One region of the Photorhabdus viridis genome, then DNA from elsewhere that is predicted to be linked to it. Evidence: predicted binding sites of a transcription regulator. Region 1 holds the regulator's gene; the other holds the start of a gene.
The links. Region 1 encodes PurR, which represses purine synthesis genes. Its sites were predicted from a motif close to CANGCAAACGTTTGCNTG; they were not measured.
Positions count from the first base shown of each region.

Region 1 (8,857 bases):
GGTAGTGTTAGTTTTAGTGGCACCTTTTTGAGTACTGCACCATTTGCCATAAAATATGGAGTTGTCAATGATATGATGATGATAAATATAAAAGAGGGTGAAATCATTGGGTTTGATTGTGATAATGTGGAATTTAATAGAGATTTTAATTTATATCTAAACCATAATCACGGAAATCGAATTGTTGAAGAATTTGGTATTGGCACCAATACGGGAGTGAAAGCGCTTTACGGCAGAAATGCGGGTTTTGAAGAACGTCATCCTGGTTTACATCTTGGCTTGGGAGGCGGTGTAAAGGGAAGCCATCATTTAGATTTGATATTTTCTGGTGGAAAAATAGCATTTGATCAAACGACCTTTTTTGATAATGGCTATATTGGTTATTTTCGTTAGTGAAAAATACATCTATAAGCCACAGTGGGTTCCCACTGTAGCTTTTAGTTAATTACCGGGCTACCCGTAACCCGCCTTCAATACCTTTTGGGCTGAACATGATTTGCCATAATTGAATATCGCGTGCACGAAATGCACCTGCACTGGCATTCAGATAATAGCTAAACATGCGTTTAAATGTTGGACTATAGTTATCTTGTATCTCCGGCCAACGGGCAAAAAATCTTTCATGCCAGGCTATCAGTGTGCGATCATAATCTGCACCAAAATTATGCCAATCTTCCATAACAAAACAGTTTTTGCTGGTATGTGCTATTTGCTCTATAGAAGGTATGCAGCCATTAGGAAAAATATATTTGCTGATCCACGGGTCAGCGCTGATTTTACTTTTGTTGGAGCCGATGGTGTGTAGCAGGAATAAACCATCAGGTTTCAGGTTTCTTTGAACAACGTCGAAGTAGGTTGAATAATTCTTAGGCCCGACGTGTTCAAACATACCAACAGAAACAATTCTGTCAAATTGCTTATGTAAATCCCGATAGTCTTTCAGAATAATGTTTACGTCCAGATTTGCACATTGTTTCTGTGCATATTTCTGTTGCTCAGCCGAAACGGTTACACCAGTTACGGAAACACCATAGTTTTTTGCAGCATAAATCGATAGCCCACCCCAACCACACCCAATATCCAGCAAAGTCATACCTGGAGAGAGCTCTAATTTCTCGCAGATGAGCTTCAATTTATCAAGTTGAGCCTGTTCTAATGTTTCGGCTTGTTTCCAATATCCGCAGGAATATTGCATATAAGGGTCTAGCATACGGGTAAAAAGATCATTGCCTAAATCATAATGTTGATGACCGACAATCCATGACCGTTTTGGAGTTTGTAAATTACGTAAACGAATTATTGCGATTTTCAGTGTATTTTTGAAATTACTGGGCATTTTATTTTCTAATCCAGCACGTAAAACGCGATAAAAGAAAATATCTAACCGTTCACAATCCCACCAGCCAGCCATATAACTTTCACCTAATCCCATTGAGCCCTGTTGTAACACTCTTTTATAGAAATCAGGATTTTTTACTTGGATGTCATAGGGATTGTGACCATTAATCTGAATCCCTGCTTCTTGTAGCATTTCATTGGCAATTCGCTGCCAAGAATTAGTGACGGATTTTTGGTTTTCAATGTGCGATAAACTCATATACTCTCCAAGGTTAGGGTGATGGAATATTGAGGGGCTCGTTTTAGCTAACAAAGCAGAATGCGAGGGAGCAAAATGCGAAAAATAGCAAAGAATTAAAGCGAGAAACCCTAAAAATTACTAATCCATAAACTTAATCGGGGACATCATTGCTCCTGAAAACCTCAAATTCAGGTTATTTAGAATAAGGAACTTATATGAGTATAAAAGCGGAAAATTGTTTCATCAATTAATAAATAAAGACTGTAATTAATTGATAACCAACAGTCTTTATTGGTGTAACCATTTGATTAATATCAATAATGTTTTTCAACGGCTTGAATGCAGCGATCAGCTTTTTTTTTCCACTGTATAAAATACCCTAATACCATCAGAATAACGGTAGAAGCCATGACGGTGGTTGTTGATATAAGTGGATTGTTGACAAATGCTGAAACAATCAGGCTGGCAATAAAACAGAGCCCTAATTGGAGCGTGTTTTGCAATGCGGCTGCTTTTCCACTGTCTTGTGGGTAAGCGGATAAAGCATTAGCGACTGCAATTGGATATGAAGCACCATTCATAGCGGCCATAAAGCAGAAAGGGACCAGAATCGTCAACATGGTTGGTTCGCTGAATTTTGCGATTAAATACAGCACAATCATGCTGACAGCATAGCCAACCAACAGATAAGGGAAAACAATTTCACTTTTTATTTTGGTCAAGATACTGCGGCATCCATAACCACCGGCCATAAAGGCTAATGTTTGTGGCACATAACTCAGACCGATGTCCTTTGGGCTATAGCCCATATTACCGAGAATAAAAGGTGAGCCTGTTAGCCAGGCAAAAAAACCAGCGCTGCATGATGCAAATATCAGGACGTTGCCACTGAATACCGGTGATTTTAATAACGTAAAGAAAGATACATCGCTTTTCTGCGTTTCAGTCTCACGCTTTTTTTTGCGGTTTTCTTGCAGGAATAAAGTAGGCAACAGCAGTAATAATGTAATTGCCAGTAATACCAAAAAAATGATGCGCCAACCGCCATGTTGTAACAGCCAGGCGCCCATCAAAGGCGCCAGGGCAGGGGAAAGTGCGACCAGGGGCATGATCGTGGCAAAAACGCGTTTAGTATGGTTGGCGTCATAACGATCAATAACTAATGCTTGCCATGAAACAGCGGCTGAACAAACACCGATGGCTTGGATAAAACGCAAAACTAAAAGTTGCGTGGCGTCTGTTATCCAAAGCATACCCAGACAGCCAACGGAAAACGTTGATAACCCGATGATGATAATAGGCTTTCTTCCAAAGCGATCGGAAAGAGGCCCCCACAAAAGTTGAGCAAAGGCAAAACCTGCAAGAAAGACGCTCAGGCTGGCGCTGATTGCTCTCGTCGATGTGCCCAATTCTTGTTGCATAGAGCCGAATGCCGGTAGATACATATCAATAGCTAGGTAACCCAGCATACTCAAGCCTGCAAGGTAGAACATGAACTGACTTGAGTTTTTCATTTGATTACTCTCTTTGGATATCATGATTGAAATAACTTGCTGTGATAGGTAGATAAGAATATTTGCACATATTCTATATGCCGTGATTTTTACTTGTGAAACGGTAATATTTGGATAATGCTATGAAAAAAATTGAAAGGTAAAATTATGTGGTCAGAATATTCACTTGAAGTTGTGGATGCTGTTGCCAGAACGGGAAGTTTTAGCGCTGCTGCAACGGAATTGCACCGTGTCCCTTCTGCAATCAGTTATACCGTAAGGCAACTGGAAGAGTGGCTTGCGGTCCCATTGTTTGAACGTCGTCATCGGGATGTGGAATTAACTGAATCAGGCGCTATTTTTATCAAAGAAGCTCGCGCTGTTATCAAAAAAATGATTGACACTCGTCATCAGTGCCAACAGGTTGCAAATGGCTGGAGAGGACAGCTTAGTATTGCTATTGACCGGGTTGTTAAACCAGAACGCAGTCGTCGGCTTATTCTTGATTTTTATCACCATTTTCCTGATATAGAGCTGTTTATTCATCAGGAAGTATTCAATGGTGTATGGGACGCGCTGGTGGATGGCCGGGTTGATGTTGCAATTGGCGCCACCCGAGTAGCGCCGGTAGGGGAAAGGTACAGTTTCCGGGATATGGGATTTATGCCCTGGCTGTGTATCGTCAGTACGGGCCATGCTTTGGCTCAGTTGAACGGTCCATTGTCTGATGATCAAATGCGGCCTTATCCTAGCTTGTGTCTTGAGGATACATCCCGCAATTTACCGAAGCGAGACACCTGGACTCTGGATAATCAGCGCAGGCTAGTGGTACCTGATTGGGAATCTGGTCTGGCTTGTCTGAATGAGGGTTTGTGTGTGGGGATGGTACCCAAGCATAGGGCAATGCCGCTGATCCGACAGAAAAAACTGGAAGCATTAGAATTAGAGCAGCCTTTGCCAGATAGCCCGTGTTGTTTGACATGGGTGCAAAACAGCCATTCTCCGGCATTAAGTTGGCTTCTTGGCTATCTCGGCGATAGTGAAACTCTTAATGCTGAATGGCTTCAGGATGAATAGGGAGGATTAACGGCGATAGTCGATAAATGGGCCATCTGTGACAGAGCGCCGTTCAACCAAACGTGGATGTACTTCAATAGTTTGTGCATCTTCACGTTTACTGACTATTCTGTCCAGTAACATAGAAAATGCCATTTGTCCCAGACGTTCTTTTGGCTGATGGATAGTCGTCAATGCCGGAGATAAATAGCGGGCGTTGCGTATATTGTCGTAACCGATCACAGAAATATCCTGTGGGACGCGTAATCCTAGTTCATCAGCAGCACAAATAGCCCCCATTGCCATAACATCGCCACCACAGAAAACTGCGGTCGGACGCTGTTTTTGATTCAGAATTTGATGCATGGCTTTGTAGCCCGATTCAGGTTCAAAATCCCCTTGAACAATCCACTCTTCTCTGATTGGAATACTGGCTTCTTTTAAGGCTTTCAAGAATCCCTGATGGCGGCCGCCACCGGTATTTCGTGCCAGAGGGCCGGGGATCGCACCAATATCACGATGACCACGTTCAATAAGATAGCGGCCAGCCAGATAACCGCCGTGGAATGCGTTATCAATAATCGTATCAGTGAAATCACTTCTGGCTTGCCCCCAATCCATGACGACCATTGGGATATTGCGATAATCTTCTAACATTCCCAGCAATTGTTCCGGGTACTCTGAACACATCACCAGCAAGCCATCCACCCGTTTTTGTGCCAGCATGGCCAGATAGGCTTTCTGTTTATCAATGTTATTGTGTGAGTTACACAAAATCAGCGTATAGCCTTTGCTATAACAACTGTTCTCAACGGCTTCAATGATTTCAGCAAAATAGGGAGCTTCGCTGGACGTTGCCAGTAATCCGATCGATTTTGTATGGTTAACTTTCAGACTGCGGGCAACAGCACTGGGTGAATAACTCAGTTCTTTGATAGCAGCCCAAACGGCGGCCTTGGTATCTTCGGCGACGAAACGGGTTTTATTAATAACATGGGATACAGTAGTGGTTGAAACGCCAGCGTGCTTAGCCACATCTTTGATCGTTGCCATGAGATGAAATACTCCTGACCTTTTGGTCTAAATTTAAAACTCTTTGTTAATTATTTACCAGCATCTTTATACATTAGGGTGTCTGCTGGCAATAATTTAGCGATAAATCCTGAATTTTGTCTGATCTGGCTCAAAAGTGAAAGCAATAATCAATGTTATAAAATACAGGGTAATCGCTATTTTATTTTTTTTCCTTAAATGTAAGGATAATTAACCATATTAAATGAATGGTATTTGTGGTTATAGACGTCTATTCTGAGGGGGCATCGATGAATACCGATTTGAAGCTTGGCTTATTTACTGCGGTGAGCACGTTGGCGATGATTGCCATTTTTGCTGCTGTTTGCTTGATCTTTGCCTGATAAAGGCCATACGCGCCAGGATAAGAAAATATCAGGATGCATATTGGTGAGAGAAAATGGTATTCTCCGCCAATATTGTGACGATGTTGGTTATCAACATACTGTTGGTTTAAAGGAAATAAAAATGACGACTATTGAGAAGATTGAGCGCCAAATTAAAGAGAACCCGATTCTGCTGTATATGAAAGGCTCTCCTAAATTACCAAATTGTGGATTTTCTGCCCAGGCTGTTCAGGCTTTATCTGCATGTGGTGAACGTTTTGCTTATGTAGATATTTTGCAAAATCCAGATATTCGTGCAGAATTGCCTAAATATGCTAACTGGCCAACTTTTCCTCAGCTTTGGGTCGAGGGTGAGTTGATAGGTGGATCCGATATTATTATTGAAATGTATCAACGTGGTGAGCTACAAACATTAATTAAAGAAACTGCTGATAAATATCGCTCTCAGGATGAAAACGCGACAGAATAATTTTTAAATTAGCGACAGGCTATTATGTTATCTCCCCATATGTTGATATATGGGGGTTTTTGTTATTGCTTAAATTTAAATTTGATTATATTAATCTTATAGTTAGCTATAAGTCTCTCCGGTTTTTTCTTCTTCTGTTGTCGCTAAGGGCCAGCCGCCGAGTTGTTTCCAGCGGTTAACCATTTTACAGAATAATTCAGCGGTACGCTCAGTATCATATAAGGCGCTGTGAGCTTGATTATTGTCGAATGGGATCCCGGCAGTGGCGCAGGCTTTTGCTAAAATCGTTTGTCCTAATACCAGGCCACCTAAAGCAGCCGTATCAAAAGTCGCAAATGGATGAAATGGATTCCGTTTCAGTCTGGCGCGTTCTGCGGCAGCCATAACAAAACTATGATCAAAGTTAGCATTGTGCGCAACGATAATGGCCCGACTACAATGACTATTTTTTATCCCTTTACGAACCATTTTGAAAATAGTGTGCAGAGCTTCATATTCGCTTACTGCTCCACGTAGCGGGTTTGATGGATCGATGCCGGTAAACTCCAGGGCTGCTGGTTCAAGATTTGCGCCCTCAAATGGTTCAATATGGAAATGAAGTGATTCGCTTGGCGTCAGCCAACCTTGATCATCCATCTCCAGTGTGATGGCGGCAATTTCAAGTAACGCGTCTGTTTTGGCATTAAAGCCGCCAGTTTCAACATCAATAACGACAGGGTAATAACCTCGAAAACGCCCACTAAGGACGTTTGGCTCTTTTTTGTCAGACATCAGATTGAGTTACCCAGGGCGTTGCTGGCATTTTTGTTTTCAATAAGCTCAATTTTGTAACCATCTGGATCTTCAACGAAAGCAATAACGGTTGTTCCACCTTTTACCGGGCCGGCTTCACGGGTAATGTTACCACCTGCTTTGCGAATAGATTCGCAAGTGGCTGCGACATTATCGACGCCCAATGCAATATGACCAAAGGCATCTCCCATTGCATAATGGTCAACTCCCCAGTTATAAGTTAACTCGATCACCGCCCCTTCGCTTTCATCTGTGTAACCAACGAAAGCGAGTGAGTACTTATATTCTGTATTCTCACTGACGCGCAGCAGGCGCATTCCTAATACTTCAGTATAAAAATCAATGGAGCGTTGCAGATCACCAACGCGGATCATGGTGTGGAGTAAGCGCATAATTACCTCTCATTTAATGGTTTTACCAGTATTTTTGTGCGACAGGTCGCACAAAAACCACTAACTATAACGTGTCTTACGGTTACAGTTCAATTTATCCATAATTATAATTTATTCTCATCTGGGTTTATAATTAAATATAGTATATGAATTATATAGGAAACGGGATGTGATGGTCGAGCAACTAGAGTTCTTTGCTATTCCCACTCCTTGTCGAGGAATTTGTCAGGCTAATGAGCGGGGTTTCTGTTTGGGATGTTATCGTAGCCGGGAAGAAAGATTTAATTGGATGAAAATGTCGGATGGGCAAAAGCGTGAAGTATTGAGATTGTGCCGGCAAAGATATTTACGTGCAGTGAGAGCACAAAATCAGACAGATGAAGAACTGCCTGAGCAGCCATCACTATTTTAATTAGAAAATTTTGAGGTTATTAGAATTAATAATTCAATGATTTACTTATATAGGGTTATATTTTTGGCGAAGTTATAAATGTTCTACTATAATTTAGGATGTTTTGTTTGTTATTTTTTTATTTATTGCTTAACGGGGAGGTTAACGGTTTTTATTTTGATTTTTTTATAACATTATGTTTTTAATGAAATTTATAGTTTGATTGTGTGACAAATGTAAAATAAAAACAACATTAATGTAAAAATAGATAGCTTAGCATTTAGATGACAGCTATCCTTATAGTACTTGGAATAAAGTATTGAATGATATTTATTGGTTTCTATTTGTTTGTATTCATAGTTCTGATAGTTTTTGTGTTAAAAATATTGTATGTTAATTGTTTTGTTCTGAATTGAATTTAAGTTTAGTTGTTCTCGGTTATAGTTACCTGAATTAGTTAGTTACTAAGAGTTTACTGTGATTACACAGAAGTTATATATACTTTTTTAAGGCTAATTAGCCTGATTTAGAAAAATTTGGCTGTTATGTTTAATAGGCTAGTTATTTAAGGAGGGACAATTGGAATCTACATTGGGATCAGATCTGGCACGGTTAGTCCGTATTTGGCGTGCTTTAATTGACTATCGTTTAAAGCCGTTGGAATTAACTCAGACTCATTGGGTAACGTTATATAATATTAGCCGGTTACCCCAGGAGCAATCTCAGATACAGTTGGCGAAAGCTATCGGTATCGAACAACCATCTTTAGTCAGGACATTAGATCAGCTTGAGGAAAAAAGACTTATCACCCGGCATACTTGTGCCAATGATCGTCGTGCAAAAAGAATCAAGTTGACCGAAGATTCTGCATCGGTTATTAGGGAGTTAGATGGTGTTATTGAATCGACAAGAAATGAGATTCTGGATGGTATTTCACGCGAGGAACTTGCTTTTCTTTCCACTTTAGTGCAGAAACTGGAGCAAAATATTATCCAATTACAGAGTAGATAGTAATTACGATATCCATGGAATGCTAACTAGATGAAAGAAGACCGCGACTTACAAAAGATGAAGTCACGGTTTTCTTATCTATATTATTTTATTGTCGAGGTGAAACCGTCAGGTTATTGCCCTGGCCTGCGATTCTGACACGTTGGCCTTTACTGAAGACTGTTTTGCCTTGTTTTTGAACAACAATGATGCTTTCACCACTGTCACGACGAATTTCCAATTCTACACCTTTAGTTGTGTTGAGCGCCCCCTGAAT
Region 1 covers NZ_JBEJZY010000027.1:53,418-62,274, reverse strand. The annotation lists gene ABR397_RS13235 (leucyl aminopeptidase) at 1-393, shown strand, start outside; gene cfa (cyclopropane fatty acyl phospholipid synthase) at 446-1,597, opposite strand; gene punC (purine nucleoside transporter PunC) at 1,894-3,093, opposite strand; gene punR (DNA-binding transcriptional activator PunR) at 3,241-4,149, shown strand; gene purR (HTH-type transcriptional repressor PurR) at 4,156-5,181, opposite strand; gene ABR397_RS13210 (Grx4 family monothiol glutaredoxin) at 5,668-6,015, shown strand; gene rnt (ribonuclease T) at 6,118-6,786, opposite strand; gene gloA (lactoylglutathione lyase) at 6,786-7,199, opposite strand; gene ABR397_RS13195 (DUF1289 domain-containing protein) at 7,372-7,611, shown strand; gene slyA (transcriptional regulator SlyA) at 8,170-8,601, shown strand; gene ABR397_RS13185 (outer membrane lipoprotein) at 8,690-8,857, opposite strand, start outside.

Region 2 (8,158 bases), on a different contig from region 1:
AAAATTATCGTCTGTTGAATACCACGTTATATGTCACTCTTGAACCTTGCATTATGTGTGCCGGTTCTATGGTGCATAGCCGGATACAGCGACTGGTTTATGGCGCCAACGATATGAAAACCGGTGCGGTCGGCTCTTTGGTTGATATATTGCGTCATCCTGGTATGAATCATCAGATTGAAATTACAGGCGGCGTACTTGCTGAAGAGTGCTCCACAATGTTGAGTGCTTTTTTTAAACAACGCCGGGAGCAGCATAAGGCATTAAAAGCTGCCAGGAAACAGCAGGAAGAAAGCTAATACGTCGTTTCTGCTTACTGAGGCTTGCGTCAGATTTGGGAAGCCTCATCCGGCCATAATCGGGTGTCATGATAGCTAGCAAATTGCTTACTCTACTTTTGATTTTTCTGCTTGGGATGTTAATTTTTTCCGGTTTTCTTTGGCCTGTAAATAGCCAACTAAACTAAGCTGATAGCGGCGGATATTCTCGACATAGCGATAAGCCTCATGCCCACGGGCATACCCGTAAGTGGTATTGGTATAGTATTTTTTCTGGCTTAACAGGGGGATTCGGGCTTTTACATCAAGCCAGCTATTGGGATTTCCTTTCTGTGATGCCGTTAGTTTACGAGCATCCAGCATGTGACCATAGCCCATATTGTAAGCAGCCAGTGCAAACCAGATTCGCTCATCTTTAGGGATGTTTTCAGGTAGTCGTTTCATCAGATTTTGCAAATAGATTGCGCCGCCCTTAATACTTTCTGCTGGATCAAGACGGTCAACAACACCTAATCCTTTAGCCGTCGGGTTGGTTAACATCATCAGGCCACGCACACCTGTGGGAGAGGTTGCCTGCGGGTCCCAGTGAGACTCCTGCCAGGCAATTGCAGCCAGTAGTTGCCAGCTGATTTCGCCGGAGTATTTCTCAAACAGGGGTTGATAAGCAGGCAGAATATGATCAATAGCACTGAGAAAAGAGAGTGTATCGAAATAATCAAATGAGCCGACATGACCAAAATATTTCTCTTCCAGCCGTGGCATCACATCTTCTTCCGTCATCTGGCTGAAAAAATCCAGCATAGCGGCATAAAGGCTGTGATCATCAATACGTTTTAAATACCACGTCAGGGGATTATCTTCACTGATATTAAAAGCGACAGCCAGATTAGGGTGAGTACGTTGTTGCAACGCGACATTGATAGAGTCGCCTAAGGTGTAATCCAGTTTGCCCTCTGATACCAGCTCCAGTAATTCCCGGGTGTTGTATTGCTGTGTCTCATCCCATTCAAGTTCCGGGTAAGGTTCTTCTTTCATCTTTTTCAGCGTACTGACATGAGCTGAACCGGAAGTGACCAGCAATTTGCCTTTCAAATCCTTAAAAGAGCGGGGGCGTGGAGTCCCTTTGCGGTAAATCAGTTGTTGAGAAACAGAATAGTAAGCTGGACCAGTACGGGTTTGCTCCAGTCTCTCCTCATTATAGGTAAGACCGGCAGCCAAAAAGTCAGCGTCGCCCTTTTCCAGATCATCAAATAACTGGTTGAGATTTGTTCTGAATTTGATTTCCAATTTAACGCCAAGATAATCAGCAAAGCGTTTCGCCAGCTCGTAATCAAACCCATTTGGTTCTTTTTTACTTGCAAGATGAATCAGAGGTGAGCTGATTGTGCTGATCCGTAGCTCTCCCCTGGTCATGATCCTGTTAATCTGCTCCTGCTGTTTATTCGGCCAACTGATGTTCAGACTGATGATTGCGGCAGAAAAAAGAGCGATAACAATGATAACGAAATAGTTTATTTTTATATTATTCAAACAGTTATCTCTGTATAACGCGATGTGGTGCGATGTAAAAACGCGTTATATTATCATGGCTAAATTTCCAGTGATTGAGCATTTTGCGGAACAAAAACTTGCGGCGCAACTTAATTGATACCATTTGCATAACCTGGCGATAAGATAATTAGCATTAATAATCGTCACGCAAACGGTTTCGTCACTGGTCGCAATCCTCTATAATGTGCCCGTTTCCCCCTGAGGCATCAGTCAGGCTTTGCTTCTAAGATGAGAGAATGTATTACTATGGAAATTCTGCGTGGTTCACCCGCTTTATCGGCATTTCGTATCACCAAGCTCCTTTCTGTGTGTCAGGAACAGCAACTTCCGGTCAATGATATTTATGCGGAATATGTTCATTTCGCAGAAATTAATGCACCTTTGGGTGATGCTGATTCAGCAAAATTACAACGATTATTAAAATATGGACCTTTTCTGGCTGAACACGAACCACAAGGTACGTTGCTGTTAGTGACTCCCCGTCCGGGAACCATTTCCCCGTGGTCTTCGAAAGCAACCGATATTGCTCACAATTGTGGTCTGTCTCAGGTTGTGCGTTTGGAGCGTGGTCTGGCTTACTACGTTCAGTGTGATGAAATGAGTGATGCGCAATGGCAAACGTTGTCGTCGCTTCTGCATGACCGGATGATGGAAACGGTTTTTACTCAACTGGAACAGGTGGAGAAATTATTTTCTCATCAGCAACCCGCTCCGTTAAAACGCATTGATATTCTGCGAACAGGGCGTAGTGCGTTAGAGAAAGCCAATATTGAACTTGGATTGGCGTTGGCCCCGGATGAGATTGATTATCTGATGGAAGCTTTCCAGAAACTGGAGCGTAATCCAACCGATATTGAGCTTTACATGTTTGCTCAGGCGAATTCAGAGCATTGTCGCCATAAAATATTTAATGCTGACTGGATTATTGATGGTCAGGAACAGCCAAAATCGCTGTTCAAAATGATTAAAAATACCTATGAGCAGACACCTGATTATGTATTGTCAGCTTATAAAGATAACGCCGCTGTCATGGAAGGGTCTGTTGTTGGCCGTTTCTTTGCCAGTGCGGAAGACGGTTCATATGATTATCATCAGGAGCAGGCTCATATCCTGATGAAAGTTGAAACGCATAATCACCCAACCGCAATTTCCCCGTGGCCGGGAGCATCGACAGGTTCTGGCGGCGAAATCCGCGATGAAGGCGCGACGGGGCGAGGCGCCAAGCCAAAAGCCGGGTTGGTGGGATTTTCGGTATCCAATCTGCGGATACCGGGTTTTGAACAGCCGTGGGAAGAGGATTTCGGTAAACCGGATCGTATCGTCAGCGCCTTGGATATCATGACTGAAGGCCCTCTGGGCGGCGCGGCATTTAATAACGAATTTGGTCGTCCGGTGTTGCTGGGTTATTTTCGTACCTATGAAGAAAAAATAAACAGCCATAACGGCAGTGAATTACGTGGCTACCACAAACCCATCATGCTGGCGGGTGGGATGGGTAATATCCGTGATGAGCATGTCAAAAAGGGTGAAATTTCGGTTGGCGCTAAATTAATTGTGCTTGGCGGCCCGTCTATGAACATTGGTTTGGGCGGTGGTGCGGCATCTTCTATGGCATCTGGTCAATCTGATGCTGATCTGGATTTTGCTTCTGTTCAACGCGATAACCCGGAAATGGAACGCCGTTGTCAGGAGGTGATTGATCGCTGTTGGCAATTGGGTGAAAACAACCCGATTCTGTTCATTCATGATGTCGGTGCCGGCGGGCTTTCTAATGCTATGCCTGAGCTGGTAAGCGATGGGGGGCGCGGTGGACGGTTTGAACTACGTAAAATTCTTAATGATGAACCAGGAATGAGTCCGCTGGAAGTTTGGTGTAATGAATCTCAGGAGCGTTATGTATTGGCTGTTGCGCCGGAACAACTTCCTCTGTTTGAAGAAATTTGCCAGCGTGAGCGTGCGCCTTATGCCGTTATCGGCGAGGCAACGGAAGAGCGTCATTTGCTGCTGAATGATGAACACTTTGATAACCAGCCAATTGATATGCCGCTGGATGTGCTGCTGGGTAAAACGCCAAAAATGTTGCGTAATGTCAGTACATTAAAAGCCGGTGGTGAAAGCCTTGATCGCCGGGATATCAATCTAGCGGAGGCTGTTAAGCGCATTATGCACTTGCCGGCTGTGGCGGAAAAAACATTCCTGATAACGATAGGCGATCGTACTGTGGCTGGCATGGTTTCCCGTGATCAGATGGTTGGCCCATGGCAGATCCCGGTGGCAGATTGTGCGGTGACTACCGCCAGCCTTGATAGCGACTATGGCGAAGCGATGTCGATGGGGGAACGAGCGCCGGTTGCTCTGCTGGATTTTGCCGCCTCTGCCCGTATGGCTGTTGGTGAAGCGCTAACTAATATCGCTTCTGCTTATATTCAGGATTTGAAACGTATCAAGCTTTCAGCTAACTGGATGTCTGCTGCGGGTCATCCTGGCGAGGATGCCGGTTTGTATGCGGCGGTTAAAGCCGTGGGTGAGGAGTTATGTCCTGCTTTGGGGCTGACTATTCCAGTGGGTAAAGATTCTATGTCGATGAAAACCCGTTGGAATGACAAAGGTGAAGAGCGTGAAATGACGTCACCTTTATCGTTGGTTATTACGGCCTTTGCCAGAGTGGAAGATGTGCGTCGTACAGTAACGCCAGAGCTTTCCACTGATGACGATAATGCGTTGTTGTTAATTGATTTGGGGCAAGGGAAGAACACATTGGGCGGCACTGCGTTGGCACAGGTTTACCGCCAGCTTGGTAACAATACTGCTGATGTACGTAGCGCTGAACAATTGGCTGGATTTTTCAATGCGATTCAGCAACTGATTGCAGAACAGAAATTGCTGGCTTATCACGACCGTTCTGATGGCGGCTTGCTGGTAACCTTGGCTGAAATGGCTTTTGCCGGTCATTGTGGCATTGAAGCTGATATCAGTGTGTTTGATGAAGATATTCTGGCTGCGCTGTTTACGGAAGAGTTGGGTGCTGTGGTTCAGATCCGTGCATCTGATAAAGCGTTTGTTGAAAACCTGCTGGCAGAACATGGATTGGCTGATTGCGTGCATTATTTGGGTAAGGCCAAAGCGGGTGATGATTTTGTCATCTTTAGTGGCAATACCGAAGTATATCGCCAGAATCGCAGTACTCTGCGTCTATGGTGGGCTGAAACCACATGGCAAATGCAACGTTTGCGTGACAACCCGGAATGTGCAGATCAGGAGCATCAGGCTAAACGGGATAATCAAGATCCCGGACTGAATGTAAAACTGACTTTTGATATTTCAGAAGATATTGCCGCGCCTTACATTTTGCAGCAAGTAAGACCAAAAGTGGCTGTCCTGCGTGAGCAGGGTGTTAATTCCCATGTTGAAATGGCCGCTGCCTTCCACCGGGCGGGTTTTGACGCTATTGATGTGCATATGAGTGATTTGCTGTCTGGACGTATCGGATTGGAACAGTTCCAGACACTGGTTGCTTGTGGCGGTTTCTCTTATGGTGACGTGTTGGGTGCCGGTGAAGGTTGGGCGAAATCAATTCTGTTCAACGAACGTGTCCGTGATGAATTTGCGGCTTTCTTCACACGGCCTGATACTCTGGCGCTTGGTGTTTGTAATGGTTGCCAGATGATGTCTAACCTGCGGGAGTTGATCCCAGGTGCGGAACATTGGCCGCGTTTTGTTCGTAACCGCTCAGAACGTTTTGAGGCTCGTTTCAGTTTGGTGGAAATTACGGACAGTCCGTCGCTCCTCCTGAAAGATATGGTGGGTTCACGTATGCCGATTGCTGTTTCTCATGGTGAAGGGCAAGTGGAATTCCGCGATAGCCAGCATCTTAAGATGCTGGAAAGCAACCGGTTAGTGGCTCTGCGTTACGTGGACAACTATGGTCAGGTCACGGAAAACTACCCGGCTAACCCCAATGGTTCCGTGAATGGTATTACCGCAGTCACTAGCCTTGATGGGCGTGCAACCGTGATGATGCCACATCCTGAAAGGGTATCCCGCACTGTGAATAATTCTTGGCATCCAAAGGAGTGGAACGAAGATGGTCCGTGGATGCGGATTTTCCGTAATGCTCGTAGGCAGTTGGGGTAGTACTACAATGTAGGTAAATTATGTCAGGCGGTTTTTAGAATTGTTGATAGTGTTTATTGGCTTCATTGGGATTCTTCGTTCAGTAATTGACGTGAAATCACAATTGAAGCCATTTTTTATTTCTTCCAGTTCATTTTGAAACAATGCCTTATTAGTTAAAAAATGTTTCTGGTTAAATTTAATATACGAGGCATCATATTCCGATAAGTTTTCTACTGGAAGGGATGCGATCTTTTATCAAGTTCCAAAATCCAATTTCTCGGACTTTCATTCCATTATAAGGACTATTATTTTTATAGTAAGATAAATTAATTTTTATATCATCCCATTGACGAGAGCTTATTTTGAACTCATGAACATATTTATTTATTCTTTTTACTGAATTTTCATAGTATTCGATGAACCATGGATCATCCATTATAACGTCATAAATTACCTTGTTAAATAACTGGTTGGGACTATAACCTTCCTCATCTTTGTTGAGATAATAGTGAGTTTTAAATTCTTGATTATTTTATTGATTAAAAAATGAAGATTGCTCTAAAACGAGAACGTCCTCTCCGTTTAATACGGTGTGTCCTCCAAAGAAAGAGGTTGCATTATATGCTGTTGAAAGGCCGATCAATCCACCACCAACAATAATTAACTCATATATTTTAGCCATAAACATACCTTTAGTATATATTTTTAGAAATATAAAACGTTTACTACCTATTATTGCTAGGCATAATTGGTACAGATAGTTTGGAACACGGAAAGACTAATTTAGTTATTTTATATTTAACTAATATAAATATATAAGCCTCTTAGACTTATATATTTGGTTATTTTCTCTGAATTAATAAACCTCGTAGTTTTGGCCAGTTTGAGCCCCATCTACGCTTTTCCTAAAAGCGAGTGCTACACGGCTGGCAGGAACTGCGTTAAAACCTGGGAAAAATTCACCATATTTATCTAATGACTCTTGCAAGACATTAGGGCTAACGCTGTTTATACGAATACCCCTTGGCATTTCAATTGCCGCAGATTTTACGAATGCCTTGACACCACCATTTGCCATAGCTGCGGATGCCCCTTGCAGAATAGGGTCATCCATCATAATTCCAGTGGTTAAAGTAAAACTTCCTCCATCATTAATATAATTCATCCCTAAAAGCACTAAGTTAATTTGGCCTTTGAGTTTACTTCTTATGCCCACTTCATTTAACTCTGGGGTTAATTCTAAAATTGATCCAAAATGTGCGTTACCTGTTGCACTGACTACAGCATCAACTTTTCCAATTTTTTCATACATATTCTTAATACTATCAACGGATGTGATATCAACTATAATATCTAATCCGTTCCTTCCGGCACAAATAACTTCATGATTTTTTTCTAATTCTTCCGTGATTGCCTTTCCTATTGTACCACTTGCTCCAATAATAATTACTCTCATTTCTATTACCTTTTACTAATTAATGAAATTTTTTTGATTATATCGTTGCATAGAAAAATATAACTTTTAACTCGATATAGTTGTAACTCTCTAATGATATTAGACTATAAAATAAAATTCACAATTCTAATGATTGTATAAAACAGCTATACGAGGTTTTTTGGATAAAATTAACTCATATTGATTGTTTATTGATTGATTTTGGTATTCTTTTTGTTCGTTTTTAGGGCATTTATTAAGTATTATTCATAAAAATATAATCTGATCTGTGTGTGAATTGAACGTATTGGTTGTTTTTTAATCCAATAAAATCTCAAAAATAGTATTTTATTTTGTTAATTTAATTTTAGGTATGTTTTATATGGAGCGCCTAAAGTGTTTATGAAATCTTTAGTAAGAAAACCAATAACAGTATTTACTGGCGGATTCGATTAATAAAAATTTCTTTGGTGCTCTCGAAATAGACTTAATATCTTTTATACTTTAACAAAATCAGCATCATTTTTATCTGACTGTTTTATTATCTCAAGGAACAAGGATGTCTTTAATTGGTTACCAAGCTACAGCTAAATTATTTGAACAATTCTCTAATGCTAATTGCCAGATGATGTCTAACCTGAGGGAGTTGATCCCAGGTGCGGAACATTGGCCGCGTTTTGTTCGTAACCGCTCAGAACGTTTTGAGGCTCGTTTCAGTTTGGTGGAAATTACGGACAGTCCGTCGCTCCTCCTGAAAGATATGGTGGGCTCACGTATG
Region 2 covers NZ_JBEJZY010000049.1:8,324-16,481, forward strand. The annotation lists gene tadA (tRNA adenosine(34) deaminase TadA) at 1-299, shown strand, start outside; gene mltF (membrane-bound lytic murein transglycosylase MltF) at 387-1,808, opposite strand; gene purL (phosphoribosylformylglycinamidine synthase) at 2,076-5,963, shown strand; gene ABR397_RS18440 (hypothetical protein) at 6,157-6,381, opposite strand; gene ABR397_RS18445 (hypothetical protein) at 6,478-6,627, opposite strand; gene ABR397_RS18450 (short chain dehydrogenase) at 6,802-7,401, opposite strand; partial or broken gene ABR397_RS18455 (phosphoribosylformylglycinamidine synthase subunit PurQ) at 8,000-8,158, shown strand, end outside.
Region 2: a site for PurR is predicted at 1,974-1,991, ahead of purL (phosphoribosylformylglycinamidine synthase). Genes of this name have one in related genera too.